DNA from 2 places in the Paenibacillus sp. FSL R7-0297 genome. Region 2 is predicted to be linked to the other one. Evidence: riboswitches for the same ligand, from Rfam matches in the RefSeq annotation. Region 2 holds a riboswitch; the other holds the start of a gene.
What was found. A riboswitch is a leader RNA that binds a small molecule or an ion and turns the genes downstream of it on or off. The one in region 2 is predicted to bind cyclic di-GMP.

Region 1: another riboswitch for cyclic di-GMP. It lies ahead of MKZ24_RS06220 (flagellar assembly protein A); the one in region 2 lies ahead of MKZ24_RS02555 (anti-repressor SinI family protein).

The regions. Positions count from the first base shown of each region.
Region 1 covers NZ_JBBPAQ010000001.1:1,414,859-1,431,186, forward strand. The annotation lists gene MKZ24_RS06185 (ABC transporter substrate binding protein) at 1-928, shown strand, start outside; gene MKZ24_RS06190 (aldehyde dehydrogenase) at 1,080-2,471, opposite strand; gene MKZ24_RS06195 (Crp/Fnr family transcriptional regulator) at 2,543-3,247, opposite strand; gene hcp (hydroxylamine reductase) at 3,392-5,044, shown strand; gene MKZ24_RS06205 (aldo/keto reductase) at 5,414-6,382, opposite strand; gene MKZ24_RS06210 (LysR family transcriptional regulator) at 6,388-7,323, opposite strand; gene MKZ24_RS06215 (DMT family transporter) at 7,420-8,337, shown strand; gene MKZ24_RS06220 (flagellar assembly protein A) at 8,399-10,024, opposite strand; cyclic di-GMP riboswitch class I at 10,127-10,220, opposite strand; gene MKZ24_RS06225 (FUSC family protein) at 10,670-11,770, opposite strand; gene MKZ24_RS06230 (ABC transporter ATP-binding protein) at 12,064-13,188, shown strand; gene MKZ24_RS06235 (ABC transporter permease) at 13,178-13,984, shown strand; gene MKZ24_RS06240 (ABC transporter permease) at 13,981-14,820, shown strand; gene MKZ24_RS06245 (ABC transporter substrate-binding protein) at 14,817-15,890, shown strand.
Region 2 covers NZ_JBBPAQ010000001.1:588,734-605,061, forward strand. The annotation lists gene MKZ24_RS02500 (copper ion binding protein) at 63-263, opposite strand; gene MKZ24_RS02505 (metal-sensitive transcriptional regulator) at 619-1,008, opposite strand; gene MKZ24_RS02510 (bifunctional diguanylate cyclase/phosphohydrolase) at 1,175-2,992, shown strand; gene MKZ24_RS02515 (MDR family MFS transporter) at 3,191-4,717, shown strand; gene MKZ24_RS02520 (PadR family transcriptional regulator) at 4,723-5,283, shown strand; gene MKZ24_RS02525 (hypothetical protein) at 5,520-5,738, shown strand; gene MKZ24_RS02530 (hypothetical protein) at 6,074-7,360, shown strand; gene sipW (signal peptidase I SipW) at 7,362-7,958, shown strand; gene MKZ24_RS02540 (TasA family protein) at 8,059-8,655, shown strand; gene MKZ24_RS02545 (TasA family protein) at 8,725-9,315, shown strand; gene MKZ24_RS02550 (helix-turn-helix domain-containing protein) at 9,492-9,824, shown strand; gene MKZ24_RS02555 (anti-repressor SinI family protein) at 9,974-10,123, opposite strand; cyclic di-GMP riboswitch class I at 10,152-10,236, opposite strand; gene MKZ24_RS02560 (2-oxoglutarate dehydrogenase E1 component) at 10,752-13,619, shown strand; gene odhB (2-oxoglutarate dehydrogenase complex dihydrolipoyllysine-residue succinyltransferase) at 13,678-15,000, shown strand; gene MKZ24_RS02570 (RNA polymerase sigma factor) at 15,137-15,394, opposite strand; gene MKZ24_RS02575 (nucleotidyltransferase family protein) at 15,715-16,293, shown strand.

The DNA.
Region 1 (16,328 bases), 830 kb from region 2:
TATCTCGGCCAGTATCGGGATTGCTCAATATCCGGAGAATGGCGTGAACGCGGAGGAACTGCTGAAGAATGCCGACATTGCCATGTATAAAGCGAAGGAAGCGGGCAAAGGCATTTATGTGATCTACGGGCGTGAGATGCAGCAGCATTTTGATGAGCGGATGATTATTGAGATGCATCTAAGAAACGCCATCTCCAATAACGAGCTCTCGCTGCATTATCAGCCGCTGGTAGATGTCGGTTCGAACGAGATCTGGGGCTTCGAAGCCCTGATCCGCTGGAATAATCCGGTGCTGGGCTTCGTATCGCCGTTGTCCTTCATCAAGATTGCCGAGGATTGCCGGCTGATTGTGCCCATCGGGGAATGGGTGCTGCGCACCGCCTGCCAGTTCATCAAGGATCTGCAGAGCCAGGGGTATACGGGCTGTCATATCTCGGTTAACATCTCGGTCATTCAGCTGATGCTGGATGATTTCACGGACATGGTGCTTACGGTGCTGCGGGATACCGGACTTGCCCCGGAATATCTGGAGCTGGAGATTACAGAGTCGATCTTCATGGAATCCTTCGAGGCTATCAGCTCTAAGCTGGAAGCACTTAAGGTTAAGGGAATCGGCATCGCGCTGGACGACTTCGGAACGGGCTATTCTTCACTGAGCTATCTGAAGCAGCTGCCGATTACCACACTGAAGATTGATAAGTCCTTCATCGACAGTATCGATACCCCGAACAACATGTCGCTGGCCAGCTCCATTGTGACCATCGGCCACGATATGGGTCTGAATGTTACCGCAGAAGGGGTGGAGACCCCGGAGCAGCTGGCTTTTCTGGAGCGGACGAGCTGTGACAAGATTCAGGGCTATTATATCAGCAGGCCTATCCCGGAGAAAGAGGTCGCGGGCTGGGTGGCCGGACGGCGTGCGGGCTGAAGCAATAAGTATACGAAATGTACTCCGTTTATAGTATAGGTATGTAATATAAAAACAAAAAGGAAGCCTCCTTCAAAACAAGGGAGGCTTCCTTTTTGTTTTTTCTTTTTCGCAAAGTGGGGTAGGGGAGCTATCCGGTCTCCTTAATTCTCTACTTCAGCAGCTTCCGTGCCAGCTTGACCTTGTTGCCGTATGGCGGATAGACAATCCCGAAATCCAGTCTCGTGCTTCGCTTAACAATGCTCTTGCGGTGGGAGAAAAGCTCAAAGCTATGCTTGCCGTGATAGCCGCCTATCCCGGAATTCCCCACACCGCCGAACGGCAGATGGGTGCTGGCGACATGGGTAATGGTATCATTCACACAGCCGCCCCCGAAGGAAACGCTGTCCATTACCTGCTCTTCGATCTGCTTATCCTCAGTGAACAGATAGAGGGCGAGCGGCTTGGGGTGATCGTTGATACTCCGGATAGCTTCGCTAATCTGGCTGTATTCCATAATCGGCAGCACGGGTCCGAAGATTTCATCCTCCATCGAGGCATCGCTCCAGGAAGCCGGGTAGATCAGGGACGGCTCGATGTAGAGATCCTCCGGCACAACGCTGCCGCCCAGGATCAGCTTATCGCGGTCCTGCTCAAGCATCTTTTCAATCCGTCGCAGCTGGCGTTCATTCACAATCCGTCCGTAGTCTGTGTTATGCCGGATATCCGTTCCGTAGAATGCGGTGATGCTGTGTTTGATCCGCCCGATCAGCTCAGCTGCAACATCGCTATGGACCAGCAGGTAATCCGGGGCGATACAGGTCTGCCCGACATTGATCAGCTTGCCCCACACGATCCGTTTGGCCGCGGCCTCCAGATTGGCGGTCTTGTCAACAATGACCGGACTTTTACCGCCCAGCTCAAGGGTTACAGGCACCAGATTCTTCGCTGCCGCCTCCATGACGATTCTGCCTACAGGCACGCTGCCGGTGAAGAATATATAATCGAATTTCGCGTGAATAAGCAGATTTGTCGTCTCTTTCTCACCCTGCACCACCCGGATATATGCGGGGTCAAAGGTCTCCCGGATCATGTCTTCAATGACTGCCGAAGTAGCCGGGGTACTCTCGGAAGGCTTCAATACCGCGCCATTGCCGGCGGCAATGGCGCCGATCAGCGGCTCAATCAGCAGCTGGAACGGATAATTGAAAGGTCCGATGATGAGCGCAGTCCCATAAGGCTCTGCTAGAATGCTGCTCTTCGCCGGGAACATGTGCAGCGGTGATCTTACCTTAACCGGCTTCATCCAGCGCCGCAGATGCTTCATCATATAACCGATGCTGTCCAGCGTGAAGCCGATCTCCGTGGCGTAGGCCTCGAATTCACTCTTACGCAGATCCTTATTCAAGGCGGCGATAATCCGGGGCTCGCTGCGCTTGATAGCGTCCTTCAGCTTCTGCAGCTGCTCCAGGCGGAAGCCGGGGGTTCTCGTGATTCCGCTGCTGAACCATTGTCTATGATCTTCCAGCAACTGGTCGATATGGGGTGCGGTTAATTGCAACATGCTTGCATCCTCCTCGGGTGAATCTATAGGGTTCGTCTAGTCTAGCCCGGTTTGCTCTGCACCGGGGATCTTCACAGATTGCCTGCTGTAGAGGGCAGGCTCAGGAGGTAATCATTCATCCGGCTGCGGTCCAGCAGCGTGATTTCACTGCCCTTGAAGTCAATCCAGCCCTGATCGCGCAGGAATCCAAGCTCCCTGGACAGTGAAGGACGGGCGGTATTCAAATGCCCGGCCCATTCTTTGCGGCTGAAGGGGAGCTTCAGCGTATCGGAGGCCTGCTGCGTGCCTTGCTCCAGCAGGAAGTCTATAATCCGGCGCCGCAGCGGCCCGGCGGACAGGTTCTCGATTTTCCGGTTAACAAGCACCAGCCGTTCGGACAGATTCTCAATGAAGCGGGTGAGAATATCTGTGTCCGCTGCGAATATTCGCAGCAGCTCCTGCTTGCCGATGAACATCACCTTGCAGGGTCCCGTTGCTGTTACCGTGGCGGGGGCTACATTATCCCTGCGGAATAACACGGCCTCCCCGATGGTCTGTCCTTCCTTGAGATGGGCGATGGTAACGCTGCTGCCGGTGGAATGCGTCTTCTGCACCTCGACCCGGCCGGAGAGAAGAATTCCCAGCCGGTCAGCCGGATCGCCTTCGGCGAGGATGATGGCATTCCTGCGGTAAGTGCTGACGGTGTAGGCCAGCGTATGCAGCAGCAGTTCGATCTCTTCTGCGGACTTCCCGCGGAATAACAGGCAGGCTTGCAGCGCGGCAGGCTCCAGTTTCATACATTTCCTCCGAATTCATAATAATCGGTAACATCCGTTACCGATTGATAGACGAAAGTCTACTACAATTACTGGTAACTGTAAAGGCGGGACGCAGCGCTGTCCTGTCCAGCTATCCAATTCATGATGAGGAGTGAATGAGTAATGAGCGACATGTTTTGTTTTCAGTGCCAGGAGGCAGCCAAGGGAACGGGTTGTACGATTCAGGGAGTATGCGGCAAGACCAGTGATGTAGCCAATCTGCAGGATCTTCTGGTGTATACGCTCAAGGGTATTGCGGTGTTCGCACGCAGCGGCCGTGAGCTGGGCATTACCGATCCGGTCACAGAGAAATTTATTATTGAGAGCCTGTTCGCTACGATTACCAATGCTAACTTTGTTCCGGAACTCTTCACTGCGAAGATCCGGGAGGGGCTTGCCCTGCGGGATAACTGGCGCAGCAGAATTGCGGCTGCCGGAGTGATCGCGTATCTGTCAGAACATGATGCAGCGCTATGGAGCGCCGGTACGGACGGGGAACTGATGGATAAGGCGGCAACCGTGGGTGTGCTTGCTACAGAGCATGAGGATATCCGCTCTCTGCGTGAGCTGCTCACCTATGGTCTCAAGGGAATGGCTGCATACATGGAGCATGCGGCGGTGCTGGGATTCTATGAAGCGGGTGCACATGCTTTTATGGAAAAAGGCCTGACAGCCGTGCTGGATGATACCCTGAACGGGGGCGAGCTGACTGCCCTGGTCCTGGAATGCGGCAAATTCGGTGTGGATGTGATGGCGCTGCTCGACCGTGCGAACACGGCATCTTACGGCAGTCCGGAGATTACCAAAGTGAATATTGGTGTGGGTACGAACCCCGGCATTCTGATCAGCGGACATGACCTCAAGGATATGGAGGAATTGCTGAAGCAGACGGAGGGTACAGGAGTCGATGTGTACACGCATAGTGAGATGCTGCCGGCCCACTATTATCCGGCCTTCAAGAAATACAGCCACTTCGTGGGCAATTACGGCAATGCCTGGTGGAAGCAGACTGAAGAATTCGATAGCTTCTGTGGCCCGGTTCTGATGACTACGAACTGTATCGTACCGCCAAAAGAAAGCTATAAGAACCGGTTGTACACAACAGGCAACACAGGTTATCCGGGAGTTCAGCATATTGCAGCAGGAGCAGACGGGGTCAAGGACTTCTCGGCTCTGATTGAGCAGGCCAAAGGCTGCAGTGCTCCGGTAGAAATCGAGACAGGTGAGATTATCGGCGGCTTTGCCCATGCGGCAGTGATGAATGTGGCCGATCAGGTAGTCGGGGCCGTCCAGAGCGGCGCAATCAAACAGTTCTTCGTGATGGCGGGCTGTGACGGACGGATGAAGAGCCGGAGCTATTATACGGACTTCGCGGCGGAGCTGCCTGAGGATACAGTGATTCTCACTGCAGGCTGTGCCAAATACAAATATAATAAGCTGGCGCTTGGCGATATTGGTGGAATTCCCCGCGTGCTGGATGCCGGCCAGTGCAATGATTCCTACTCCCTTGTGGTCATAGCGCTGAAGCTGAAGGAAGTCTTCGGCCTGGACGACATTAACGATCTTCCGATCTCCTACAATATTGCCTGGTATGAACAAAAGGCGGTAATTGTTCTGCTGGCACTGCTGCATCTGGGTGTGAAGAACATTCACCTCGGCCCTACACTTCCGGCATTCCTGTCACCTAATGTAGCTAAGGTGCTGGTAGACAGCTTTGGTATCGGCGGCATTACCACCGTACAGGAAGACATGGAGCGGTTTATTGCAGCGGTGTAACACAGAATGCTGACCTTCTAACCTGCAGCGCTAAGTCTCACAAGACTATCGGATGGCCGCTTTTGCCGGGAATTTCCTGAGTTATCCATTATTCGTGACAGAGATCTGGTAATATTCAAAAATCCTGCATGGCATACAACATCTTGCCCGTTAAACCGGCCCAAATCTAAAATTGTTGTATAAAAGCAGGAATTTTCCTGCTTCATGCGGCTTAGCGGAACAATTCTTGTATTTCATACAACAATCCTTCGCCACACCCGGCTATCAATGAATCAAAGTTGCAAAACGTACAACAAATATGTAACGCACAAAAAAAGCGGGCCCATGGTATACCGGGAACCCGCTTATTTGTGTATGAGCCGACAGCTGTTACGGCAGCCGGTAGACGGCGAATGGCTCCCCGCTGCGGAAGGAGGCGCTGGCCTGATCCAGCTTCTCAAGCGTTGCCGCATCCGGCCGGACGGAGAGGCTCTGCAGGTTATGCTGTACCTGCTCCACCCGGGTGGCACCGACAATCACCGTGGAGACGGCCGGCCTGCTCATCAGCCAGGCCAGAGACAGCGCCGCCGGTGAAGTGTCCAGCTCTTCCGCTATACTGCTAACCTGCTCCCCGAGCGAGATGCGTTCTGGGGTAAGGAAGCGGCGGAAATTCGGGTCGGTTTCCGCTCTGGAACCGGCAGGGGCACTGCCGGTATATTTGCCGGTGAGAATGCCGCCGGCCAGCGGGAAGTACGGGATGATGCCCAGTCCCTGATCCAGACACAGCGGAAGCAGCTCTGCTTCAGGTGTGCGGTCGGCCAGCGAATAGCTGCACTGGATGGAGACATATTTGGCCCAGCTGCGCGCTTCGCTGATGCCCAGCGCCTTCATCAGCTCCCAGGCAGCATAATTGGAGGCCCCGATATAACGTACTTTGCCTGCAGAGATCATATCATCGAGGGTGCGCAGCGTCTCCTCCAGCGGGGTATAGGGGTCGAAGGTGTGAATCTGATACAGATCTACATGATCCGTCTTCAGCCGCCGCAGGCTGCCTTCCAGCTCCTGCATCAGATGGCGGCGGGAAGAGCCGCTTCCATCAGGCCCGTCATGCTTCGGAAGGCCGGCTTTGGTAGCCAGAACGGCAGCATGGCGTCTGCCCTCAAGCGCGAGGCCGATAATCCTCTCTGACTCGGAGCCGGCATAGATATTAGCGGTATCGATGAAGTTGATTCCCTGATCCATGGCGGCATGAATAATGCGGATCGAGGTCTCCTGATCGGCTCGTTTGCCGAACGAGTTGGTTCCAAGACCCAGTGCAGATACCTGAAGGCCGCTATTCCCGAGACGCTTATAATGCATCATAATCACTCCTTTTCCTTATCATTAACGTTAATTAGGCCAACTGCGGCCGGAGACGGGGGAGCAGCTTCACTGCCGGAGAACAGCTGCAGTGCAGTATCAATGAATAATTGTACGGCAATAGAAGTCTCCTCCAGGGAATGGACGGCGATATGAATATCGCGGTAAGCATCAGGTACCAGCTCCCGGACCACGACATTCGGCGGCAGCGACAGTAGGGAGAGCTGGGACATCACACCGACGGCGAGCCCCTCCTTGATCATATTCAGCGCGGTAATGTAGCTGTTGACCTCGTATTTCACATTCAGCCTGCTTCCGGCCCGGTTGAATAAGTCCACTACCGGAGGCTCGTAGCCCGACCGGCAGAGCAGCATGGGCTGAGCTTCCAGATCCTTCACACAGATGATCTGCTTGTGCCGAAGCTCGTGATCCCCGGGCAATACGGCGTAGAGCTTCTCCCGGAACAGCGGCAGGGAGGCGAACTCTTCGACCGGCGGAATCATCAGGCCTGCGTCAATGAACCGTGAGGCCAGCCACTCCTTCACCTCTGCGACCGAACCTTCATATAATCTGATCTCAATTCCGGGGTATTTGACAGTGATGGCGCTGATAATCTTCGGGACAAAATAGGCAGCGGCAACCGGAAAGGCGCCGATGCGGATGAGGCCCTTCTCCAGGCCTTTCTCGGCGGCAATCTCCTGATCTATCTTATCGAGGCCGCTGAGGATTCCGCGGCAGATAACCAGAATCCGCTTGCCGATATCCGTCAGCATCAATCCGCTGCGCCGGTCTCGCAGCAGCAGCCTCACGTCCAGCTCGGCTTCGAGTGCGGAGATGGCCCGGCTGACTGCGGGCTGGGTCATATTCAGCTCAAGACCCGCCTTGGTAAAGCTGCGGCTTTCAGCGATTAAAACAAATAGGCGGATTTGAGTGTTGTTCATATCTAATTTGGTATGCCCCTCATGATTATAATTCATTTCAATTATGACTGATTCTATTGTATCATTTGGGAAGAAATCAGAACAAGAGGTGAACTCATGCAGAAGCGGAAGCAAACCATTGGCTTATTAGTGTTCCTGGTTATTGTCTGGGGCATCAACTGGCCGCTCTCCAAAATTGCCTTAACGTATGCCCCGCCCCTGTTGTTCGCCGGAATCCGAACGGTCATTGCCGGTATTATACTAATCATCGCGGCTCTGCCTAAGCGGAAGCAGCTGAATTTGCGGCAGCTCTGGCCCGTCTATCTGGTGTCAGCCTTCCTCAGTATCGTCTTCTACTATGGCTTCCAGACGATTGGCCTGCAGTATGTACCGTCCGGCCTCTTCTCGGCCATTGTATTCCTGCAGCCGGTGCTGCTCGGAATCTTTGCCTGGATCTGGCTGGGCGAGCGGATGTACGGGCTTAAGATCGCCGGCCTTGTGATCGGCTTCCTCGGGGTAGCCTCGTTAAGCCTTGGGGGATTAACCGGAAGTATCTCGCCTATAGGCGTACTGCTGGCCTTGGCCAGTGCACTCAGCTGGGCTCTGGCCACGGTCTACACTAAACGTAACGCAGCCAGAGTAGATATGCTGTGGATGACCGCAATGCAGATCATGATCGGCGGGGTAATCCTGCTGGCAGCAGGCTCGGCTTCAGAGAGCTGGGCGGATATTACCTGGAGTAGTACTTTTATATTAAATACAATGTTCATCGCGGTCTTCGTGATTGCGCTGGGCTGGATGGTATACTTCAAGCTGATCAATGAAGGAGAGGCAGGCAAGGTAGGATCTTTCACCTTTCTGATTCCGCTGATTTCCATCGGCTCCAGTGTTGTCTTATTGCATGAACAGATTACGGTGAATCTGGTCATCGGCATGCTGCTGATTGTGAGCAGCATTATTCTGGTGAATGTCAGGCTGGGCCCGAATGCTGGGAGTGTCCTGCAGACCCCGGTACCCGGTCTGGGCAAGAAATAAATAAACGGCTGCCCTCAGGGATGAGGAGCAGCCGTTTATTCTTGTCGGGGGGACCGCAGGGTCAGACAGGAGCTCTGTCCGAATCCCGCAGGATCAGTTCTCCGCCGGACTCCAGAATACTGTTATGGGAACGGGCGATATTAATGAGGACATGCTCCTCCTGGAGCAGTTCAATGTACTCACACAGATTACGCAGCAGGCGGGAGAAGCTGTTCAGAACTCTGTCAGTGATAGTCTCGGTGAACTGCCCCGGATGGGTGAAAACCTCCAGCATCTGCTTGAGCTGATCCGTACCGGGCTGGGAAGCCCCTTCCATGCACAGCAGTGCGGATTTAAGGTCGCTGATCAAACCCTCCAAATGGCTGTACTTATCCTCCATCAGTAGCATAACTACCAGACCGTACTTCACGGATTGCTGGCGGGATTCTACATTCTTGGCCAGCAGACGGGCGGCTTCCCGCAGTCCGCCGACTTCAGTCAGCAGCAGACTGGAGAAGCGGTGCAGGCGGTGCTGGTGTACGCCGGCAAGTCCTGTATGCAGGCTGCAGCCGGTTACTTGACCGCTTATATAGATGCTGCCGGTAGCCGTAATTGTAGATTGGCAGACGTTTCCGTAGACATACACATTCCCTAACGCCTCAATACACATAGGGCCTTCAATATCTGAGGGTACAACGATGTCACCTGCAAATATAATCTCACCGGCCGTTGCCGCCATTTCCTTGGTGATGAGGCATAGGGCAGGGAAATCGCAGGTTGTGACGCTGCCGGAGTCTCCGCAGATGCGGGGTCTGCCCGTACGTAGAGCCGCGATCTCTCCGTTTGGAAGCAGCTGTGCATGGTCTCCGGCTGCGAAATAAATATCCTGGGGTGGAGGTGGAGGCAAGACGCCTCCTTCTACGTCAAATCCGGGAATTCCCTCTTCTGGCGGCAACTTGCGGGCAAAGACCTCTCCCTCTCTGGCGAAGGGGGCTCCCGGAAACCGGAGATAATCTAAGAAATCTGCAGCTTCCGCAGTTCTTCCCTCCCGGAGCATTCCATTGCCTGTGAGCGTATGCTCCGGGAGGGACAGCTGCAGCCTTGATTTCTTGCCGGGCAGCGGGGCTCTCCCTTCTACGATACAGACTGGGAGATATGTAGGGTTGTTCAGTTCGGCGTATAGGGCCGGGATATTCAGATTCCGCAGAATGGAGCGGTTATCCAGCGAAGAGAGAATCTGTTCTATAGTGAGCGTGGACAGCAGCATCGCCCGGTTAGGTTCAGCCCGGACTGCGGCTTCGAAGGAAGCCGGGCAATTAACCAGATTCCAGGCGTACTTTTCTGCACGGTACAAGGTGAAATGCACTTTGAGCTTGTCAGGTGAAACGGTAATCTGATACTGTGGCTTCTCGCAAATTTCCCAGGTTATATGATCCGCTGAGGTCACCTCAGTAGGCTCTGTAACGGTCTTCCAGTTGATCTTCAGCACTACAGGATGCACAGCGGAGATCCGGGCTGGCTTGCCGCCAGAGAGCGGGGGAGTAATGAAGATCTGATTATTCTGCACAAGGATAATTCCATCCTTATCTCCATTCATCCCGCCGGAAGTCTGGCCCTCCACAGAGAAAGAATCCAGGAATCCCGTACGTTCAAGCATCAAGGATTCCACGAAATCATATCGGGTTGGTTCGATGAATTGCTGCGGCATTAGCTTAACCTCGCTTTTTCGTATAATCAATGGCATTCGTACAGAAAAGAGCATCATAAAGCCTGGGGGATCTCCCGGTGACTGATGGCTTACGTGGTCTCTATTGGCAGCCTGGCGACCATAAACGCGGATTCTCTGCATTCTTAGGCCCATTGCTTTGCGTCCTACCCTTTCAGGAAGTTTGCCTTTAGAAATAGATCAATGATATACACTCAGCATGAGGCGATTTAAATCGACTGTAATCGACAAAAAAGGTCATAACTGGTTCCTGCGCTGCAGGAACTTCTGCAAACAAGCTTAATTCTAGTACTTAAGGAGCTATTTTTCAACTCTATTCTGCCAATTTATCAATAATCTTAAAATGTGCAGCTCTAAGTTGTCTGGAAAACTGGTTTCCCAGCGCTTACAGCTTATGGGAGGACCCCTTCTGCAAGAGCCCTTGTTGCTCAAACCGTACTGCTAATTGAATTATTGTACAACAATAATATATTTCCGCCCTATGACTGCCAATAATCCGCTAAAAATCAATGCGTGTAACTTCCAGTTGAACCGGGAGGGCATAGTGTCGTTACGGGAACAAATCATGAGGATGGGAACTAAATCTGATTCGGCTTTACCGCACAGGAAAAAGGGACTCTCCCAAGCCTATAGCTTATGGGAGAGTCCCTTCTGTATGAATCGTATCGCGCTCGCCGGTGCAGCCTTGGCGGGCTGCGCGCCAGCTGAGATTGCCGCATAATCAGCGCGTTCAATCTCTTCAAGAATCCGGTTCAGATGCGAGAACACCGCGCCAAGATCACGGAATGCGGCGAGCGGGCATTGACCCTGCAGCTCAGAGAACCAGGCCAGCTGCACATCACGGGCGCGGCGAAGGCTCTCGGGGAGCGAACGTCCGCATTCCGCATCCGACAGCGTCCGGGTACCATATAAGGCAATGCAGTCTGCCGTTGCCGTCACAACCTCTGTCATCCAGTCGGCTGCGGCATAATGGGCAGGAAGCAGGGAGAGCTCTTCGGAAATTCCTTTGACGTAGGAATGCACCCTGCTAAGATGGGAGGTAGCCTGTGACAGTGTACCGAGCTCTTTGCGGCACTGGTAATGGGAGAGCGTGAAGTGAAGCTCGTTCTGCAGTTGCTTACTCTTGCCAAGCAGTTCACCGGAAAGCTTAAGCGCGGTCAGTGCCTGGGCAGCATCCCGTCCGCCGGACGTCAGGCCGGTTAAGGCATCGGACAATGTCAGGCTGCCCCTCAGTGCCAAGTCCTTGACCTTGACGAACCCCTTGGGCGGAACGATAATCATATTTATAATTAAGGCAATCAGCACGCCGATCAGGGTCTCGGCGACTCTCCAGACGATGTACCCATCCTGATAGAAGGTGAGCGCCAGGACGGAAGTGACGCCAACCTGCGAAACGGCCTGGATATTAATCCGGCAGGCGGTGGCTACGCCTATACCGAGCAGCAGCATCAGCAGAATCGAGAGCGCACCAACATCGAAGAAGCGGCCCACGACCAGGCTGGCGATTCCGCCTAGCACAATACCGAGCAGCCGGTATGCCCCTTTTTCAAGCGAGGCTTTGACACTGCTCTGGGTGATAAGAATCGCCGCCAGCGGCGCAAAGTACAGATAACGGTCGCCATACAAGCTGTGTACCGCGAGCCAGGATAGTGATGCAGCAAGGGTAACACGTATCATATAAAGGGATAATCCGAACTTCTCAAGGCGGTCTTGTAACCCCTCGTTCATGGTAGTCATCTTCTTTCGCAAATGTAAGAAAAATTTTATGTTTTTCAGCCGTTTTCATTATAGCACCTCAAAACAGGCCACGCCGGGTCCATTTTTTACGAACTTGTTAAGTTTCTGTACTGCAATTAATAATGTAAGCTATCGCATATATCGAATGATTCCTATATGCTATATATATTGAAGTCTGTCGAACAAAGGGAGGAAATGTCACTTATCCGCGCTGAGGATGCTGCTTATGGATTGTCTCCCGCAATAAGCGGGTAAAATAGGTTGTACTACATAAGGTAGGGAGGTTGTTAGCTATAGCTACCCAGGAAGGCACTATTATTTCTTTTGATCAGGTTATTAAGCAATATGACGATGAAGAGGCTGTATTAAAAGGCGTGAGCTTCGAAATTGAACGTGGTAAATTCTATACACTGCTGGGCCCCTCGGGCTGCGGGAAAACGACCATTCTGCGTTTGATTGCCGGCTTCGCTGAGCCGACTGAAGGTTCCATTTATCTGAACGGCAAAATCATCAACCATATTCCCGCCAATGAGCGGCAGGTCAATACGGTATTCCAGGACTATGCGCTGTTTCCGCACCTGAACGTATTTGAGAATGTGGCTTTCGGACTGCGGATCAAGAAGCTTAAGAAGGATGTTATTAATCAAAAGGTGCAGGAGGCGCTGCGCTTCGTCAATCTGGTCGGCTATGACCAGCGGGCGATAAATGAGATGTCCGGGGGACAAAGACAGCGTGTCGCAATTGCGCGAGCGATTGTCAACGAGCCGCAGGTACTGCTGCTGGACGAGCCGTTGTCCGCGCTCGACCTGAAGCTGCGCACGGAGATGCAGTATATTCTGCGGGAAATGCAGCAGCGGCTGGGCATCACCTTCATCTTCGTTACCCATGACCAGGAAGAGGCGCTGGCGATGTCCGACTGGATCTTCGTCATGAACGGCGGAAAGATTGAGCAGAGCGGTACGCCGAACGATATCTACGATGAGCCGATCAACCGCTTCGTGGCGGATTTCATCGGCGAGTCGAACATCGTGCCGGGCGTAATGATTGAGGACTATGTAGTTGAATTTAACGGCCACCGGTTCGAGTGCGTCGATGCCGGCCTGAAGCCGAATGAGGCGGTGGAGATCGTCATCCGGCCGGAGGATCTGGAGATTGCCACAGTAGAAGCGGGAAAGCTGAAGGTGCGCGTGGATTCCCAGTTGTTCCGCGGGGTACATTATGAGATCAGCTGCTATGACGGCTCAGGCCATGAATGGCTGGTCCATTCCACCCGCAAGGCGGAGGTAGGCAGCGAAATCGGGCTGTATTTTGATCCGGAAGCGATCCATGTTATGCGTTTCGGCGAAACGGAGGAAGAGTTCGACAAACGTCTGGAGGCTTACGGCGAGGTGGAGAGCGATGAAGAGTAAGGGCAAGTCGTACTACCTCATCCCGTATTACCTGTGGATTGCGTTGTTTGTTATTGCACCGGTGCTGCTGGTTGTCTATTATTCCCTGTTCGATCTGGACGGGAAGCTGACGCTGGACAACTACGTCAATTTCTTCACGCCGGTATATATGAGAATGATGCTGAATTCCTTCTGGTATGCTTTTCTGATCACACTGTTCTCGCTCTTGGTGGCATACCCGGCTGCTTATCTGCTGACGCGCACGAAGCACAAGCAGCTGTGGCTGCTGCTGATTATTCTGCCGACATGGATCAATCTGCTGCTGAAGACATATGCCTTCATCGGGATCTTCGGCACCTTCGGCCCGGTTAACAATTTCTTCGATTTAATGGGGATAGGAGAGCAGCAGATTCTCTTCACGGGCTTCAGCTTTGTATTTGTATCCGTCTATATCTTCATCCCGTTCATGATTCTGCCGATCTTCAGTGCACTGGATGAGATGAATCTGTCGCTGGTGGATGCGGCGCGCGATTTGGGTGCCTCCGGGTGGACGACGTTCCGGCGGGTTGTGTTTCCGCTGACGATCTCCGGGGTCCGTTCCGGCGTTATGGCGGTATTCATTCCGGCGCTGTCGCTCTTCATGATTACACGACTGATTGCCGGCAACCGGGTAATTACACTCGGCACCGCGATTGAGCAGCATTTCCTGGTCACACAGGATTGGGGCATGGGCTCTACGGTAGCGGTATTCCTGATCGCCATTATGGCGCTGTTCATGATTCTTACGGGCAGCTCGCGGAAAGGGGTGCGCGGGTGAGAAACAAAAGCAAAAATAAAAACGGGATTGCCAATATCTATCTGGTGCTGGTCTTCCTTGTTCTGTATGCGCCGATTTTCTATCTGATGTACTACTCGTTCAACAGCGGCGGCACCATGCATGAATTCGAGGGCTTCACACTGGATTATTACCGTGAGGTCGTTGCTGATACCCGGCTGATGATTATTGTGATTAACACGCTGGTGATCGCGCTCCTGTCTTCGGCGATTGCGACACTGATTGCGATCATCGGAGCACTGGCAATCCAGCATGTCCGCAGCCGCCGGGCCAAGAACACGCTGCTCTCGCTGAATAATGTGCTGATTGTCAGCCCGGATGTGATTATCGGAGCCTCGTTCCTGATCCTGTTCACCATTGTCGGGATCAAGCTTGGCTTCACCTCCGTTCTGCTCTCGCATGTGGCGTTCAGTATTCCAATTGCCGTCATCATGATCCTGCCCCATCTGCAGGAGATGAGCCTGACACTGACTGACGCTGCCCGGGATCTCGGGGCTACGCGCCGCGATGTGCTTACGAAGGTAGTTCTGCCGATCATCAAGCCGGGGATTTTCAGCGGGTTCTTCATGGCGCTTACCTATTCCCTGGACGATTTCGCGGTAACCTTCTTCGTAACCGGTAATGGATATTCCACACTGTCGGTTGAAATCTATTCCCGGGCACGCCAAGGGGTCTCATTGTCGATTAATGCATTGTCGACGTTGATCTTCCTCTTCACGATTCTGCTTGTAGTAGGTTACTACTACCTTAACCAGCGGAAGAGCCGCCCGCCTATGCAGATTGCAGAACCGGTTGCCGAAGCGGGGGTGCCTAGATGAAACAGCTGGTAAATACGTTTCTGGCGATTCTGATCGTGGCATTCGGGCTGATGTTCCTGGCCTCCAGGCTGAACTCGGCCGAGGGCTATTCCGGCGGCAATACGCTGACGATCTACAACTGGGGTGATTACATCGATCCTGAGCTGCTGGAGCAGTTCCAGGAGGAGACCGGCATTACGGTGATCTACCAGACCTTTGACTCTAATGAGGCGATGCTGACCAAGGTTGAGCAGGGCGGTACGGTCTTCGATGTCGTGGTCCCTTCCGACTATGCCATTGCCAAGATGCGCGAAGAGAACCTGCTGCTGCCGCTGGATCACAGCAAGCTTCCGAATCTGGCCAATATCGGGTCCGAATTCATGGATCTGTCCTTTGATCCCGGTAACCTGTATTCGGTGCCTTATTTCTGGGGGACGGTAGGTATCATCTACAACCCCGAGATGACGGAGGGCATCGATTTCAGCAGTTGGGATTCGCTCTGGGATAAGCGGCTGGACAATAATATCTTCCTGGTCGATGGAGCACGCGAGGTGATGGGCATGGCGCTGAACAGTCTGCACTATTCCGTCAATGACAGGAATGAAGAGCATCTGCAGGAGGCGTTGGCCAAGCTGAACCGGCTGTCGCCGAATGTGAAGGCGATCGTCGGCGACGAGATCAAGATGCTGCTGGCGAACGAGGAGGCGGCTGTCGGAATCGTCTGGTCCGGCGATGCTTCGGAGATTATGGATGAGAACGACAAGCTGGATTACGTAGTGCCGGAGGAAGGCTCGAACATATGGTTCGACAACATGGTCATTCCGCGCGGCGCAGCCAATATCGAAGGGGCACATAAGTTCATCAACTTCATGCTCCGCCCGGATGTGGCGGCGCAGAATACGGAATATGTCGGCTACTCTACGCCGAACGTTCCTGCCCTGAAGCTGCTGCCGGAGGACATCTCCGGCGACGAGCGCTTCTACCCGCCCGCCGAGATCACAGACCGGCTGGAGGTCTACGATAACCTCGGTAAGCGGATGCTTGCCCATTATAACGAGCTGTTCCTGAAGTTTAAGATGAATAAGAAGTAGGTTGCCGGTCATTGAGTGCCCGCATGCGGAGGTTTCGCATGCGGGTGTTTTTTTGCTGGGGAAGGGTAGGGGGAGCTTCTGCAGAGCGGGATGGCTGGCAGGATGGGATAGATGGATGGGGCTGGAGGGATAAGGCTAGAGGGAGGGGGAGAAGGGTGAGGCTGGAGGGCTAAGGCTAGAGGGATGAAGCTGGGTGCTAGGGCTTGAGGGAGAGAAGGGGGAAGCTGGAGGGATAAGGCTAGAGGGATTGGGCTAGAAGGGTGAAGTTGGAGGGAGAGGAAGGGGGGAGGCTGGGGCTAGAGGGATTGAAGAGAAAGAGTTAGCTGGAGGGCTGAGGCTAGAGGAAGGGGGAGTAGGACGAAGCTAAGGATGAGATTAAAGGGAGGGTGAGAAGGATGAAGCCGGAAGGCTAGGGTCAGAGGGGTTGGCTAGACGGGC
Region 2 (16,328 bases):
TGGCGCCCGGCCCTATTGCTCTAGGGTTCCCGGCTCCAAGCCCTTACATTACAATCCTTCACTTAAACTACGTCGTAGCCCTGATCCTCGATAGCTGCCTTGATTGCATCCAGGCTTACTGTGTTCTCGTCAAATTCAACCGCTACCGTCTTTGCCGGAAGATCTACCTTCGCCGCAGCCCCAACGCCGCTCACAGCTTTCTCTACAGCACTTACACAATGACCACAAGACATTCCTTCTACATTCAATGTTACGTTCGACATTTGATTACCCTCCTATTGGTTTGAATAGCATACGCCTCCTGATCAGCCTCGAAAGCATATGCTTAATTTGGTTAGCATCCGCTTAATTGCCAGCGAATGCTTGGTTTGACGGCTCCCCGCATTGCCTGCAGAGTTTGATCTTGAGAAAAAATAATCCCAGATGAAAGTAACGGAGGGGAATTTTGAAACTGTAGGAGCGCCAGCGACCGCCTTTGTCCACGGATTTCTACCGCAAATAGCGGTTTAAATCAAAGAAATCCGGGGACAACAGCGGCCGAAAGTTCAAACATTCACCGCAGTTACGACCTCCATCAATAATTAGGCCTTCTCCATTCAAACTCCCCAGGCCCAATCTCTATTTCATCAGCTTATTCACCGTAATCAGCAGCTCATCGATAACCTCATGCTCGCCGGCTTCGATCCGCTCGATAATGCAGCTCTTCATATGGCCTTCAAGCAGCAGCTTGCCGACACTGTTCAGTGCCGCCTGCACCGCCGCCAGCTGATTAAGCACATCATCACAGTAGGTATCCCGTTCAATCATACCTTTGACGCCGCGGATCTGTCCCTCAATCCGGTTAAGCCGGGTGGTCAGTCCACTCTTGAATTCCGGGGAATGATGGCTCTTGCGGACACCGGATGCAGAAGAATGGCAATCCTCGCCGCAGTCATGCCCGGCATGCTCCTTCTCATTTGTTGACACAGGAATCAGCCTCCTCAAGTACCAATATAATATACCCCCCATGGGTATGTCAAGGCTTCATCGCAGCTTTCCCCATTTGTCCTGTAACCCATGCCGATTTGTCATGATTTAGCAGGAGATTCTTGGTAGAAACGCGAATCTCCTAGAATAAAACATTTACAACTACGCGAATGGAGGAGGAGCAGTGCTCAAATCAATCATCAGCCAGATGCATCGCCGCAGGAGCTATTTGTACTCCTTTATCATATGCCTCGCAGGGCTGGGCTTGTTTATTTTTCAAACGGGACCGCAAATTCTTCAACTCTCCACATCCGATTGGGGCTGGGTTACCGCCATGTCAGGCGCGGCCGTCCTCCTTACCGTCTTCACCTTCCAGTTGCCTCCGCAGGGGAACGGGCTGTCACTGGATTCTTCCATCTATCTGGCCTGTATCTTTATCTTCGGCGTCCCGTCGGCCCTTCTGGTTCTCCTGCTCAGCTCCATCGTACTGCTATTCATCGAATGGGGAAGCACTCCACTCTGGAAGCATCTCAATAATTTCGCCGTGTACTGTATCATGATCACTTCCGCAGCCTTTATCTTCTCGTGGTTCGGGGGCCGGCAGGGGCCGCTTCTCAGCAGCCATCTGGCAGCATACATCGGCGCCATGGCTGTTTATTTCATCCTGAACCTGCTGCTTGTCGGTTTCTTCTACTACATAATTTTCCATGAGAATCTCTACAATACACTCAAAGCAATGCTGACAGACGCCATACTGGCCTATCTGTGCACGCTGGTGCTCTCCCTGGTGCTGACCGTTCTGCTTTTTTACAACGGAATTACCGGCCTGGCCTTATTCCTGGGCCTCAGTGTATTGATCTCCTATTCCTTCAAACGGCTGTTCAGCATGTACCGTGACATTGAAGAACGGGCCAACCGCGATCAGCGTACCGGTCTGTTTAACCACAGCTATTTTGAAGCGGCGCTTGAAGAAGAAATGCGCAGATCGCAGACGGGCGGCAGCGCACTCTCCCTGGCCATGATTGATATTGATGATTTCAAGAAATACAACGATCACTTTGGCCATCTTAAGGGGGACGGGCTGATTGTTTTTCTGGCTGAACTGCTGAAGAAGGAAACCGGGTCCACCGATATTATTGTCTCCAGATATGGCGGTGAAGAATTCACCCTGCTTATGCCGGGCTACGATACCGTGACGGCCAAGCAATTCATCGAAAAGCTGCGCAAAACGCTCAACAATTCTATCTTTGAAGGCAGCGAGATCTTCCCGCAAGGCTGTCTAGCTTTCTCCGCAGGCGTAGCCGGATACAGGCCCGATGTCCACTTCAAGTCAGAGCTGGTCGATCATGCCGATCAGGCGCTGTACTATGCCAAAAAACAAGGCAAGAACATGGTCCATGTCTACGGCAACCAGTCTCTCTTGGAGCGTGACATAGATTTCAGCCAGGATGTGCGCGATATTGAACAGCAGCTTAATCTTTTTATGTACAAGGATCTGGAGACCTTCAAGCATTCCAAACGCGTATTCCGCTATGCCATGGACATCAGTGAGCTGCTGGAACTGGACAATCTTACCAAACGGCAGTTCACGCTCGGCGCACTGATCCACGATATCGGCAAGCTGGAGATTCCCTGGGGCATACTTAACAAGAAGGATAAGCTCGCTCCGGAGGAATGGGAGATGGTCAAATGGCATGTCACCTGGGGCAAAGAGATGGCGCTTACCAACGATAAATACAAGGATCTCGCCCCTTATATCGAGTTGCATCACGAACGGTATGACGGCAAAGGGTATCCGTACGGCTTCAAAGGAGAAGAGATTCCCCAGCTATGCCGGATGCTGACCATTATCGACTCGTTCGATGCCATGACCACGGAGCGTCCGTACCAGCCGACCAAATCGTTCGCGGAAGCTATTGTGGAGCTGCGGGCCTGCGCGGGAAGCCAGTTTGACCCGGAGCTGACTGAGCTGTTCATCGGATATATTGAGGCCCGGGAGCTGCGTTCAAGCGATGCGGCCATGTAGGAAGAAGCCTGCACCCTTGCGGATAAAGGTCCGCCTGTGAGGGAATATCATACATAGAAGTCCTGCCGTTCTTGTTGTACAAGGGCGGCTTATTTGCGTCCACAGCATTACTAAATTTTGAAAAAAGGATTGCCACCCTATTCAAATTTGAATATAATGAGATTTGCCATTGAATAATGAACGTAAAGGAGTCTGTAAATGCATACTAAAGAAAGCAATCTTAAGCTCGTCGTTGCCGGCCTGCTGCTCGGTATCCTGATGTCTGCCATGGATAATACGATTGTGGCCTCAGCTATGGGCACCATCGTCTCCGATCTCGGGGGACTTGATAAAATCGTCTGGGTAACCTCTGCTTATATGGTCATGGTTATGGCCGGAACCCCCATCTTCGGCAAATTGTCCGATATGTACGGGCGCAAGCGCTTCTTCATCTTCGGACTCATCGTGTTCCTGATCGGCTCCGCCCTGTGCGGAACGGCGGCCAGCATCACACAGCTCAGTATCTACCGGGCGATCCAAGGGATTGGCGGCGGTGCGCTGATGCCGATCGCCTTCACGATTGTATTTGATATTTTCCCGCCGCAAAAAAGAGGCAAGCTCACCGGATTATTCGGTGCTGTCTTCGGGATCTCGAGCGTAATCGGCCCTCTGCTGGGCGCTTATATCACTGATTACGTCGGCTGGAACTGGATTTTCTATATTAATGTGCCGATTGGTATCGTCTCCTTCTTCCTGATTATGACGTCCTACAAGGAATCCGTCTCCCATGCGAAACAGCGGATTGACTGGGGCGGCGCCTTCACATTGGTGGCAGGAATTATCTGCCTGATGTTCGCGCTTGAGCTTGGCGGCAACCAGTATGCCTGGGATTCAGCAACGATTCTCGGACTGTTCGCCGGCTTCACCGTATTCCTGATTGCCTTCATCTTCATTGAGCAGAATGCGGCAGAGCCGGTCATCTCGTTCAACATGTTCCGGGGGCGCCTGTTTGCCACCAGCAGTCTGCTCGGCTTGTTCTACGGCTCGGCGTTTATCGTAGCTACGGTATACATTCCGATCTATGTCCAGGGGGTATACGGCGGCTCCGCCACCAACTCCGGACTGATCCTGATGCCGATGATGATTGGTACGGTAATCGGCAGCCAGTCCGGCGGTCTGCTCACCACCAAGACGAGCTTCCGCAACATCATGCTGCTGTCCGCAGTGTGTTTCGTTGCCGGGATCTTCTCACTCAGCACATTGACACCGGATACTTCCCGTCTGCTGCTGAATGCGTTCATGGCGCTGACCGGCTTCGGGGTAGGGTTCTCCTTCTCCGTACTCAGCATGTCATCCATTCACCATTTCGATATGCGCCAGCGCGGCTCAGCTACCTCCACCAGCACCTTCCTGCGCTCGCTCGGGATGACGCTGGGGATTACCATCTTCGGTATTATCCAGCGCAACAGCTTCACTTCGGAGCTTAGTACGGCCTTCGGAGACGGCGGCCAGGCCTCTTCCTTCGGAGATCCGCGTTCTGCGCTGACCCCTGAGGCCCGTGCACAGATTCCGGCACCGGTGCTGGAGAAGATCACAAATTCACTGTCTACCTCGATCGCACATACCTTCATGTGGGCTATCGTGCCAGCGGTGCTTGCCGTTGTCTTTGTTCTGCTGATGCCTAGAGACCGCCTGAGCATTCAGCCTAAGGAATCCCAACCTGCTCCAGCTTCCGGGCAGAGGTAAGCATCATGTCCATGAAGCTGCTGATTCTGGGGCTGCTGCTGGAACGGGATATGCATCCTTATGAAATTACACTCGTCATGAAGGAACGCACGATGGACCAGATCATTAAGCTGCAGATGGGCTCCTTGTATTATGCTGTCGACAAGCTGGCAGAGGGCGGGCATATTGAAGCTGTAGAGGTCATCCACAGCGCAGACCGGCCGGATAAAACGATCTACCGGATTACGGATAAAGGCAAGGAATTAATGGAACAGCTCATTCTGCAGCAGATCAAGAAGAACGATCCCCTGTATCATCCGCTGTACATGGCCTTGGCACTCTCGCGCTATATTGACCAGGAGAAGGTAGAGAAGCTGCTGGAGGAACGCATCCGCGAAGCGGAGCACCAGGTTAACTTCGCCTACCAGGTATACGAGGAGCATATCTCCGTTGTGCCCCGCTCGGCGCTGCATCTGATGTACGGCCGGTATGAGCATAGCCTGACAGAGCTGAAATGGCTGAAGCGGCTCTATGAGGATGTGGCCGCCCGCAGGCTGAGTGACAAAGGCAGCCCGATCATTCCGTAATAAATATAGAATTTCAGGAGGATTGTTCCGCCGCCGTTACAGGCAGCCGGGGCAGTCCTCCTTTTCATTTCCAAAGCCTGTTCACACCGGAACCTGCGGTTTATTACAAGTCCCTGTGTTTAATAAGCCCGTATTGTGTTTATTAGGGAGCAAACTGCCGGCAAGGCTCAGGAGGATTCTCTAGCACATTCCCCATCCTTGCCCTGCAAATATTCCGAAAGGGAAGTGAACTTAAGATGAGCCATAGTGACGACAAGAAGCCGATAAGAGACGAACGTGACCATCCCGAGCAATACCCCACGGACAAGCCAAGCTTATTCGACCTTGACGAAAGCGAACAGAATGTAGATCCGATTCCGGTTGAGGATCTGACCCTCGAGAAGCAGGAGGAGAAGGATAAGGAAGGCACGAAACACCGCTCCTCCAGTGACAAAAAATACCATACCGGATTCTAAAAGTTATAGCTTATAGCTGTACGTCAGCTCACGCGGAGAGAAGCTTCCTTAAGGAGCGGACTTCACTACAAATGGAAAGGTTATGCCATCCGTATTTGTTATGCGGATAGCATAACCTTTTTTCGTTCTCAATAAAGAACATTCGTGAAAAACAGCGATAAGTCAAGTAAACTAAAGATAATTAGATGTATTCGTGCTTTATTGCGAACAATTCGCTGAAATTGACATTTTTCTTTTCATGGGTCCGCAGTGTATGATTTCATTACAAAAACGTTCTTAATAAAGAACGAATATAACGAATATTAATCAGTAAGCCATGAGAGGGGGGCCTACCTTTGTACCCCAGATCCGCCAAACGGCGTAAACGGAAATACACGAAACTCGGTCTTCGGATCCTGCAATCCGGTATGGCTGTATCTGTCCTTATAATGTATACATCCAATCAGATTGGCGGTACTTACGGAGAGTACAACACTTCGCAGGAACAGATCACCTCTATCGGGCTCTGCTCCGTATTCCCGGGTCAGATTGAACAGCTGCTGTCAGAGTTCAGCGGACATGTCCGAACAATTATCGAACTGAAATCCTCTCTTGGCAGCCACATTCCGAGCGGAAACTATACCACTCCCCCGATCTCTGAAGAACTGTCAGCGGAGGAACTGGATCAGGTCTCCAGTGAGATCTCAGAACAAATCCGGCTGGCAAGCGATACAGTTAACGCACTGGATACACAGCTGAGCTTCAATGCAGGTATCTGGCAGCAAATTCTGCAGGAAATTGGCAGTGCAGCAGCCATTCTGCATCAACTCGGAGGATATATGGTAAATCTCGAACCTAATTGCCTGGAAATCCGTGACGCCCAGTTCTTCGAACAGCTACAGGAAGGTCTCCATCAAAGCGGGGTGCTGTCGGAATTTCTGACGGATACATTAACGGGCATTGTGCATTATCTGAATACGATTCATGATTTAGGCGGCTCGCTGCCGACCGGTAATCCTGACCGGGTACTTCTCCGGCAAGAAAGCTTCGGCTTCCCTGCCGAGGAACCGATTTTCTCATTCATGGCCAGAGCCTACAATGCAGACCCCAATGTATCATCCGCCTTACAGTCAAGCTACGATCAGTTAAGTGCAGAATTAACAGCCTCCAGAGACAACCTATCGTCCACAATCACCACGCTGCAGGAACAGCAGGTACACATTGCTGAAGCGAAGGCGGCGCTGGAGGAGAAAGCCAAGGCTGAAGAAGCGGAACGGCTCGCGCTGGAGAAGCAAAAGCAGGAAGAAGCCGAAGCTCTGAAACTGGAGCAGGAAGACACTAAGAATAATCCGCCCGCAACCAGCATTCCTGGAGAAGATAAGACCATCGAAGAACCTGCTATAGAAGCTCCTGAGGGTGAAAAGCCGGCTCCTGCACCCTCACCGGATGCAGAGGTTACTGCTCCGCCTGCCACACCGGCACCGGAATCCCCTCTTCCGGAGGCGACTCCAGCGGCAGAACCAACTGCGGAGCTCCCGGATAGCGGTACAGATACCGCGCAGCCAACAGCTACAGCTACAGCTACAGCTATACCTACAGCTACACCTGCTCCACAATCTGATATCAGCAAAGGCGGGGAATAATATGCGCATCAAAAAGATAATCAGCACCACATTGTCCACACTGATATTTATGATTTTCCTGGTGCTGGTAACAGCAGTAGTCATCTCTAAAGCTTCCGGAGGCGAACCTTCCTTCTTTGGCTATCAGATCAAGACGGTGTTATCCGGTTCCATGGAGCCGGGCATCCAGACCGGATCTATTGTAGCGATTAAGCCGGGCGGGGATATGACCCGTTTTCAAAAAGGCGATGTGATTACATTCATGAATCCCGATAACCTCCTGATTACACACCGTGTGGTCGATGCTTCAATAAACAGTGCCATAGGCGAGGCCAGCTATACCACCAAAGGGGACAATAACGATGCAGCCGATACCTCAGCGGTCAGCTCGACAAATGTGGTAGGCCAATATACCGGCGTCACCGTCCCTTATGTAGGATATGCCATGAATTTCGCAGTCTCCAAAGCCGGAAGTGTAATGCTGATGATTATCCCCGGGCTGCTCCTGCTGCTCTACGCACTGTATTCCTCCTGGAAAGCCGTTGCGGCACTGGAGAAGAAGAATGCAGGGACAGCGGTGACCGGCGGAACGGATACCCTTCCAGACATTGTGCAATAAACTTGATTGTCCTCTCCCGTTTACGAAACGCGGAGCAACAATAAATTTTCCCGGAAGACAGGCAAAGACAATAAAAGAACGATGAGAAAGGGATGAACAAATGAACGTTAAAAAAACATTAGGTCTCGGCGTTGTATCGGCAGCACTCGGATTAACCCTGGTCGGCGGAGGAACCTTCGCTTACTTCAGCAGCACTTCCACCACTGCAGCTTCTTTTAACAACGGAACTTTATTACTGAATTCGGACCCCTCCGTTATTGTCAATCTCACCAATCTTAAGCCGGGAGATACAATCAAAAGAGACTTTAAATTGAAAAATGACGGGACCCTCAATATTCCCAAAGTTGTTCTGCGCACCTCATCTGTCATTACAGATGCCCTGGGGGATAACAGCTCCCATAATCTCAAAGACGATATTATTGTAACCTTCCTTATTAACAAGGATAAAGTAACTTCGCCTGTCCTGGTTATTTCACTGGCCGACCTTGAGCAGCAAAGTCCGGATCTTGTAGCTAAGGGAATTCTCGGCGGAATCTTTGGTGTAGAGAATGGGGGCATCAAGGCAGGCACCTCAGATAAGCTGAGCGTACAGTTTGCCTTCAAGGAAACCTTCCAGCCGCAAAACTACTATCAAGGCGATACGCTGGCCCTTACCCTGAACTTCGATGCCAATCAGGAAAAAGGCGCCCTCAAATAATCTGCCCTGTCACGCATTCCTGTTCTCTGATCTTTAAAAAACATAATATACTCGAGGAGGAAATTAATTATGGGTATCAAAAAAACATTGGGTCTTGGCGTAGCATCGGCAGCACTGGGATTGTCTTTAATCGGAGGGGGCACCTTCGCTTACTTCAGCTCCACAGCAACCAGCACGGCAACCTTCGCGGCAGGTACGCTGAAGCTCGGCTCTTCCTTCAATACACCTGTTGCCCTGACCAATCTGAAACCGGGTGATTACACCGTACGCACGTTCACCTTGTCCAATGACGGCACTCTGGATATCAAGCTCCTCACGCTGGCTACCAGCTACACCGTAACTGATGCGAAGGGAGATAATGCCGGCCAGGATCTTGGAGATCACTTCAAAATCAAACTTCTCGACAGTTCTTACACCAGCGGGCCGCTTACCGGCCATGTGCTGTCCGAAATCTCCTTGAAGGATCTGAAGAACACATCCAGCTATGATCTCGTAACGGCGGGTGTACTGCCGGGAGGCATCGCCGCTACCCAAACCAAAACCTTCAAGATTGCTTTCGAATTCGTTGACAATACACAGGATCAGAATATCTTCCAGGGTGACGGCTTGGCGCTGAACTGGACATTCAATGCTACGCAAGGTTTGGGAGAAGCCAAATAAGGCTATTAAACTATATACACAAAACGGCATATCCTCCCTCATCCGGGCTGGATATGCCGTTTTGTCTCTCCACTGCCGCCAGCTTCCGTCAGGAACAATGATTTTTGTCGGTTTTGCGAATTTTTGTTATACTGATAACAAAAAGTACGGAGGGCGTTGTAATCGTGTCAGATAACATGGGAAGCCGCATCCATAGGCTCCGTCTGGAGAAGGGTTATTCTTTATCCGAGCTTGCGGATAAGGCTGACGTGGCGAAATCATACTTAAGTAATGTTGAGCGGAATATCCAATCCAACCCCTCCATTCAATTTATCGAAAAAATCGCCGATGCACTTCAAGTATCCATTCACGTATTACTGTATGGCGGAGTTGCAGAAACTGCAGAACCGGTTCTTGATGGAGAATGGTTCAGGCTGGTACAGGATGCGATGGCCTCTGGTATAAGCAAACGTGAATTCAAGGAGTTTCTTGATTATCAGAAATGGCGGCTGGAGCAGAAGGATAACTGAAATACCCCCACAAAGTGAGGCAGCAGCTTCGATGATTACTCAGGTACTTTGCGGGGACCCCGAAACAACATGTAAATTCCAACAGAAGAGGGCACAGCGCGTACACCGCTGTGCCCTCTTCTGTATGTATCCGTACAATGCTGAATGCCCTACATCGCCTGGAGTGCTTTTTCACTAAAAAAACGCCGAATCTCGTCCGCCTGGATGCCAGCCTGCTTAGCAGACATTAGCAAATGCACCCATTCTAAATCCAGATCAACTGCCTGCAGTTCGTCATTCCCCTGGTTGGACTTATCCAAGAAATCTCCTCCTAGAATTTTCGCGTCCCCAGGCAGTCCGGCCATCATAGTATTTCTACTTTAGATCCGAGACTTTGTGCCCCTGTCTTTCGGCAGGTTTACCCTTTACTGGACCCTTTACATGAAAGGATCTGAAAGAATCGATGAAACCGTTCTCCGCAATAACATTATACAAGATCTTACATGAAAAGTGTGTCGTTTTCTGGGATTTTTTTATGTTAAATCGTGAGGACCCTTAGCTAAAATTGCCAATGGCTTGTATAAATAATTCCAATTCATCTTCAATCGGTCCAAATTAGTTTAAATATACTAAATAGATTTAATCCTATAACACAATATAGAAGTAATTACCCATTTCTATGATATACAACCACCTAAATCCTTAATTTTTTTATTAACTCCAAAGATATTTTGTTCCTCCGGCCTCACCCGGATAATTTATGATTGTTCTGTATGAATTCCCTGCTGAATCATACCGTTTTGCGAACGGATTGCACGAAAGTATGAATTGATTACCCTGCCGGAAAGTAGCACAATAAGATGAGAATGAAACCGCAAACATCGCAGCTCCGCTAAGCGGTGTTCCTATATACCGCATGTGGAGTTTATCCGTTAGGAGGACCTACTCATGGCCATCAAAGAGCCCTATAACGAATCTGTCTGGAGCAAGTATTACGGTCCCAATCTGGGCTACATTCAGGAGAAATACGAGCAGTTTGTCAAGGACCCTTCTTCCGTAGAGCATCATTACCGCGATCTGTTCACAGTATCCGGCCCGCCTCCCCTGGCTCCGGATGCCGTCAAGACGCCTCCACCCGCCATCTCGGGAGATACGGAGTGGCTCAAGAAAGCTGTTAAAGCTTCCAAGCTAATGGCTAACATTCGAATATACGGCCATATGGCTGCCGATATCGATCCGCTGGAGCGGAGCACCAACCCGATGGCGAAATGGCTGGAGATCGAGACCTATGAGCTGACGCGCGAAGATCTGAATGCCCTGCCGGCTTCGCTGATCTGGGAGAATGCCCCTGAGGGCGTGCATACCGCTATGGATGCCGTTCACAGAATGCGCCAGGCCTACACACAGACCATCGCCTATGAATTCGGGCATGTGCATGACGAGCGTGAGCTGCGCTGGCTCAACAGCCAGGCGGAATCCACGACGTCGCCTGCTCCACTGAACCATGCGGAACGCAAAGAGCTGCTGAAACGCCTGATTCAGGTAGAACAGTTCGAGACCTTCCTGCACAAGACCTTCGTCGGCCAGAAGCGCTTCAGCCTGGAAGGCAATGATGCGCTCGTACCTATGCTGGATGAAATTGTCCGCGCTGCCGCACATGACGGCGCTGAGCATATCCTGATGGGTATGGCCCACCGCGGAAGACTTAATGTGCTGGCCCACATTCTGGGCAAACCTTATGATATTATTTTCTCGGAATTCCATCATTCGCCGAACAAGGAGCTCTTCCCGTCCGAAGGCTCTATGGGTGTCACCTATGGCTGGAGCGGTGATGTGAAATACCATCTAGGCGCCGACCGCGCCGTCCGTGAAGGCGAAACCGTGCGTACCCGCATCACGCTTGCCAACAACCCGAGCCATCTCGAGTTCGTGAATCCGGTCGTTGAAGGCTTCACGCGTGCAGCCCAGGAGGAACGGGGGACCCCCGGCCTGCCTAAGCTGAATACGGACAAAGCCATGGCCGTGCTTATGCATGGCGATGCCGCCTTCCCTGGTGAAGGTATTGTTGCGGAAACACTTAATATCGGCAAATTGCAAGGTTATCAGAATGGCGGCACTGTGCATATTATCGTCAATAACCGGATCGGCTTCACCACCGAAAGTGAAGATTCCCGCTCCACGCATTACGCCAGTGATCTGGCGAAGGGCTATGAGATCCCGGTAGTGCATGTCAATGCCGATGACCCCGAAGCCTGTATTGCTGCGGTCCGTATGGCCAGCGCTTACCGCCATTTGTTCAAGAAGGATTTCCTGATTGATCTGATCGGGTACCGCCGCCACGGCCATAATGAGATGGATGATCCGGAAACCACCCAGCCGATGGTATATGGCAAGGTTCGCAACCACCCTACCGTCTACCGCGTTTATGCGGAACGCCTGCAGCGCGAGAAGGTCGTTACAGCCGATGAGGTGAAGAGCATGATTGCCGAGGCCGAGAATGTGCTGCAGCAGGCCTTCGAGCAGATGAAGGAAGGGAAACAGAAGAACGCCGAGTCCAAGACTTCGGTCGTCCTGGATACGGGAACACCGGTGCACCGCCCTACAGCGGTTCCGCTGGCCAGTCTCCAGGAGATTAACCGTGAGCTGCTGAGCGTACCGGCCGGCTTCACGGTCTATCCGAAGCTGGAGCGGATTCTGCAGCGGCGCAAGGATGCGTTGAATGACGGCGAGCGGGTAGACTGGGCGCTGGCTGAAACCCTGGCCTTCGCTACCATTCTGAAGGATGGCACGCCGATCCGCCTCAGCGGACAGGATTCACAGCGCGGCACCTTCGCTCACCGCCACCTTGTCCTGCATGACAGTGAGAGCGGGGAGCTCTTCTCCCCTCTTCACCAGCTTAAGGATTCCCGCGCCTCCTTCGGCGTCTACAACAGCCCGCTGTCAGAAGCCTCTGTACTCGGCTATGAATACGGCTATAATGTGTTCGCGCCGGAGACCTTCGTGCTCTGGGAAGCGCAATACGGTGATTTCGCCAATGCCGCCCAAGTCATTATTGACCAGTTCATCTCCGCCGGACGCGCCAAGTGGACACAGCGCAGCAATCTTGCGATTCTGCTGCCGCATGGATATGAAGGCCAGGGACCGGAACATTCCAGCGGCAGGCTGGAACGTTATCTGCAGCTCTCCGCTGAAGAGAACTGGACCGTAGCGAACCTGACCTGCGCGGCCCAGTATTTCCATCTGCTGCGCCGTCAGGCTGCACTCTGCGGACAGCCCGATGCCCGGCCGCTGGTAATCATGGCACCGAAGAGCCTGATCCGCAATCCGCGCAGCACCTCGGCCGGTGCTGATCTCGCCTCTGGCAGCTTCCAGCCCGTGCTTCCGGAACCGCTGCTCGGCAGCAAGCCTGAAGAGGTCAAGCGCCTGGTGGTATGCAGCGGCAAGGTCGCCATCGACCTGCAGACTGAGCTGGAAGCCGCCCGCGGACAGGACTTCTCCTGGCTGCATATTCTCCGCCTGGAGCAGCTGTATCCGTTCCCTGAACGTGAGCTTGGCGCACATCTCAGTTCGTTCCGTTCCCTGCAGGAAATCGTCTGGGTGCAGGAGGAGCCGAAGAATATGGGCGGCTGGAGCTACGCTGAATCCCGGCTGCGCGCCATTGCCCCGCAGAATGTTACCGTCCAGTATATCGGCCGTCCGGAGCGCTCCAGCCCGGCCAGCGGTTATGCGGATGTGCACAGCTTCGAGCAGCGGCGCATTGTTAGAGAAGCCCTGAAACTTAACGCTCAAGTACAAGCACCTGTACCGTCTTCCTGACAGCAGCAAGGCGGTCTCTCAATAACGTAAACTACTATATTTGGGGAGGTAACGGCCTGTGTCCGAAATTAAAGTACCCGATTTGGGCGAATCCATTTCCGAAGGAACGATCTACAAATGGCTGGTTAAAGAGGGCGACACTGTCGGCCAGGGCGATGTGCTCGCGGAGCTTGAGACCGACAAGGTCAACCTGGAGATCAGTGCGGAGGAGGATGGTGTCATCTCCTCCATCCTGCGCCAGGCGGGCGAGAACGTTGCCGTTGGCGAAGCTATCGGCATTATCGGCAGCGCCGACGGTGCGGCAGTAGCCGGCGGCGGCAAGCCGGAAGCGGCAAGCGTAGCCATGGGCAGCAGCGTCTCTGACGGCGGCAAGCCGGAAGCGGCAAACGCAGCGGCGGGCAGCAGCGCCTCTGACGGCGGTAAGCCGGAAGCGGCAAGCGCAGCGGCGGGCTCTGCGGCCCTGGCTTCGCCGGGGGCGCGCAAGCTGGCCCGGGAGCGGGGCATCGACCTCGGCGAGGTCAGTGCCCGCGACCCCATCGGCCGGATAGGCCAGGCCGATGTGAACGGCCATGGCGCAGCTGTGCCGGAGGCCGCTGCGCCTGCAGCTCCGGCGGCGGCACGGCCGGAGCCGGTGAAGCCGCCCGCGCCGGCGGGCAAGGCGCCCCGCGCGGAGGACGGCAAAGCGACCGAGCGCAAGCGCATGTCGCGCAGACGGCTGACGATTGCCAGCCGCCTGGTCGAAGCGCAGCAGACGGCAGCGATGCTGACCACCTTCAACGAGGTGGACATGACCGCTATTCTCGACATCCGCAAACGCCGCAAGGATGCCTTCAAAGAGAAGCATGAGGTTGGACTCGGCTTCATGTCCTTCTTCACCAAAGCCGTGATCGGCGCACTCAAGGCTTATCCGCTGCTGAATGCCGAGATCGACGGTGAGGATCTCCTGCTGAAGAAATACTATGACATCGGCATCGCCGTAGCTGCCAAAGAAGGTCTGGTCGTGCCGGTCGTCCGCGATGCCGACCGGCTTAGCTTCCCGGAAATCGAGCGCAAGATTGGCGAGCTCGCCTCCAAAGCGCGCGCCAACACGCTCAGTCTGCCGGAGCTGCAGGGCGGTACCTTCACAATCACCAACGGTGGTGTATTCGGTTCTCTGCTGTCTACGCCGATCCTCAATACGCCGCAGGTCGGCATCCTCGGCATGCATAAGATCCAGCTTCGTCCGATCGCCTTGGATGAAGAGCGCACAGCCAACCGTCCGATGATGTATGTCGCCTTATCGTACGATCACCGGATTGTAGACGGTTCAGAGGCGGTAGGCTTCCTTGTCAAGGTCAAGGGTTTACTGGAAGATCCAGAAGCGCTGCTGCTGGAGGGCTAAGCCCTACCTGCGGCGGCATCCTTCATTCCTCATACGTGTGAACACCAAAGGCATCCGGAGAGCGTATTCGCTCTCCGGATGCCTTTTTGGATTTCATTTTGACTGCCCTTTAATACCTAAATTGAATTCAAGCTATTCACTTAAGCTGCTGCCTGCTCAACGATGAATATTTGGACTTCCGGCTGCTGTTCAAGCAAGAGTTGCCCGATTCATCCTTTGCACATGGAGTGCTTATTAAAATCCTGCACTGCACCTCATCCTCGGCATCCTGCCTGTTCCCCAGCATCCGGCAGCAATACCGGTAAACCGGCTGCTGAAAAGCATCAACAATGAACGCAAAGGATTCCTGCTCCCCATGTTGAACCCGGATAATGACCGCCTCTACCTGCCGCATATCCGGCACATTCTCCTGTGACGTTGCCCTCACCTCCTAGATTGTATATCTCTATAACACCTGACTTCTGCAAAAAGTGCCTGCCGGCACAATTTTATTCGAGTAAAAATGGTTTTGCGGGCTTCATCCTATGTAGTCTTACAATCCAATATAATATAACTTTAGCAGATTTACCGAAGGCTGATTTATTGCACCCGACCTCACTTTACCCCACCTAACCCGGCTAGCCCACCTCAAGCAAAATCAAATACACTTCCCACTCCGTCCGGGCTATAATGGATTATTGTCTTCATTTCAGCAGAGAAAGAAGAGATTATACAATGATAATAACCAGTGAAGCAGACATTCTCCAGCGGGTGATGGAAGATGCCTGGATGATGGATATTCTGAAGGCTGCCGGAACTTTGCAATTGCCGGACTGGTGGGTCTGCGCCGGATTTGTGCGGTCCAAGATCTGGGATGTGCAGCATGGTTTTACGGAGAGAACGCCCCTCGCCGATATTGATGTGATCTATTATGACCCCGGCGACCAGCGGGAGGAAGTCGAGAAATCCTGGGAAACCCAGCTGAAGAGCCGTTATCCCGGAATTCCCTGGTCAGTCAAGAATCAGGCCAGGATGCATACCGTCAATAACCTGCCGCCCTATCACTCGTCCACAGACGGCATGTCCAAATTCCCCGAGACGTCAACGGCGCTTGGACTCTCCCTGGACGGGAACGGGGAAGTCATTCTGGCCGCACCTCATGGAATTTCGGATGTCATTCAGCTGGTATTGCGGCCCTCGCCTTACTTCGCCGCCCATCCGCATCTGCTGCCTATTTATGAGAAGCGGATTGCAAGCAAGAACTGGCAGGGCATCTGGAGCGGGCTGCGCAGCCTCCCGGCTGACGGTACCTAGTCCGGGCCGAGACCTCGTACAACCAGCAAAGAGCA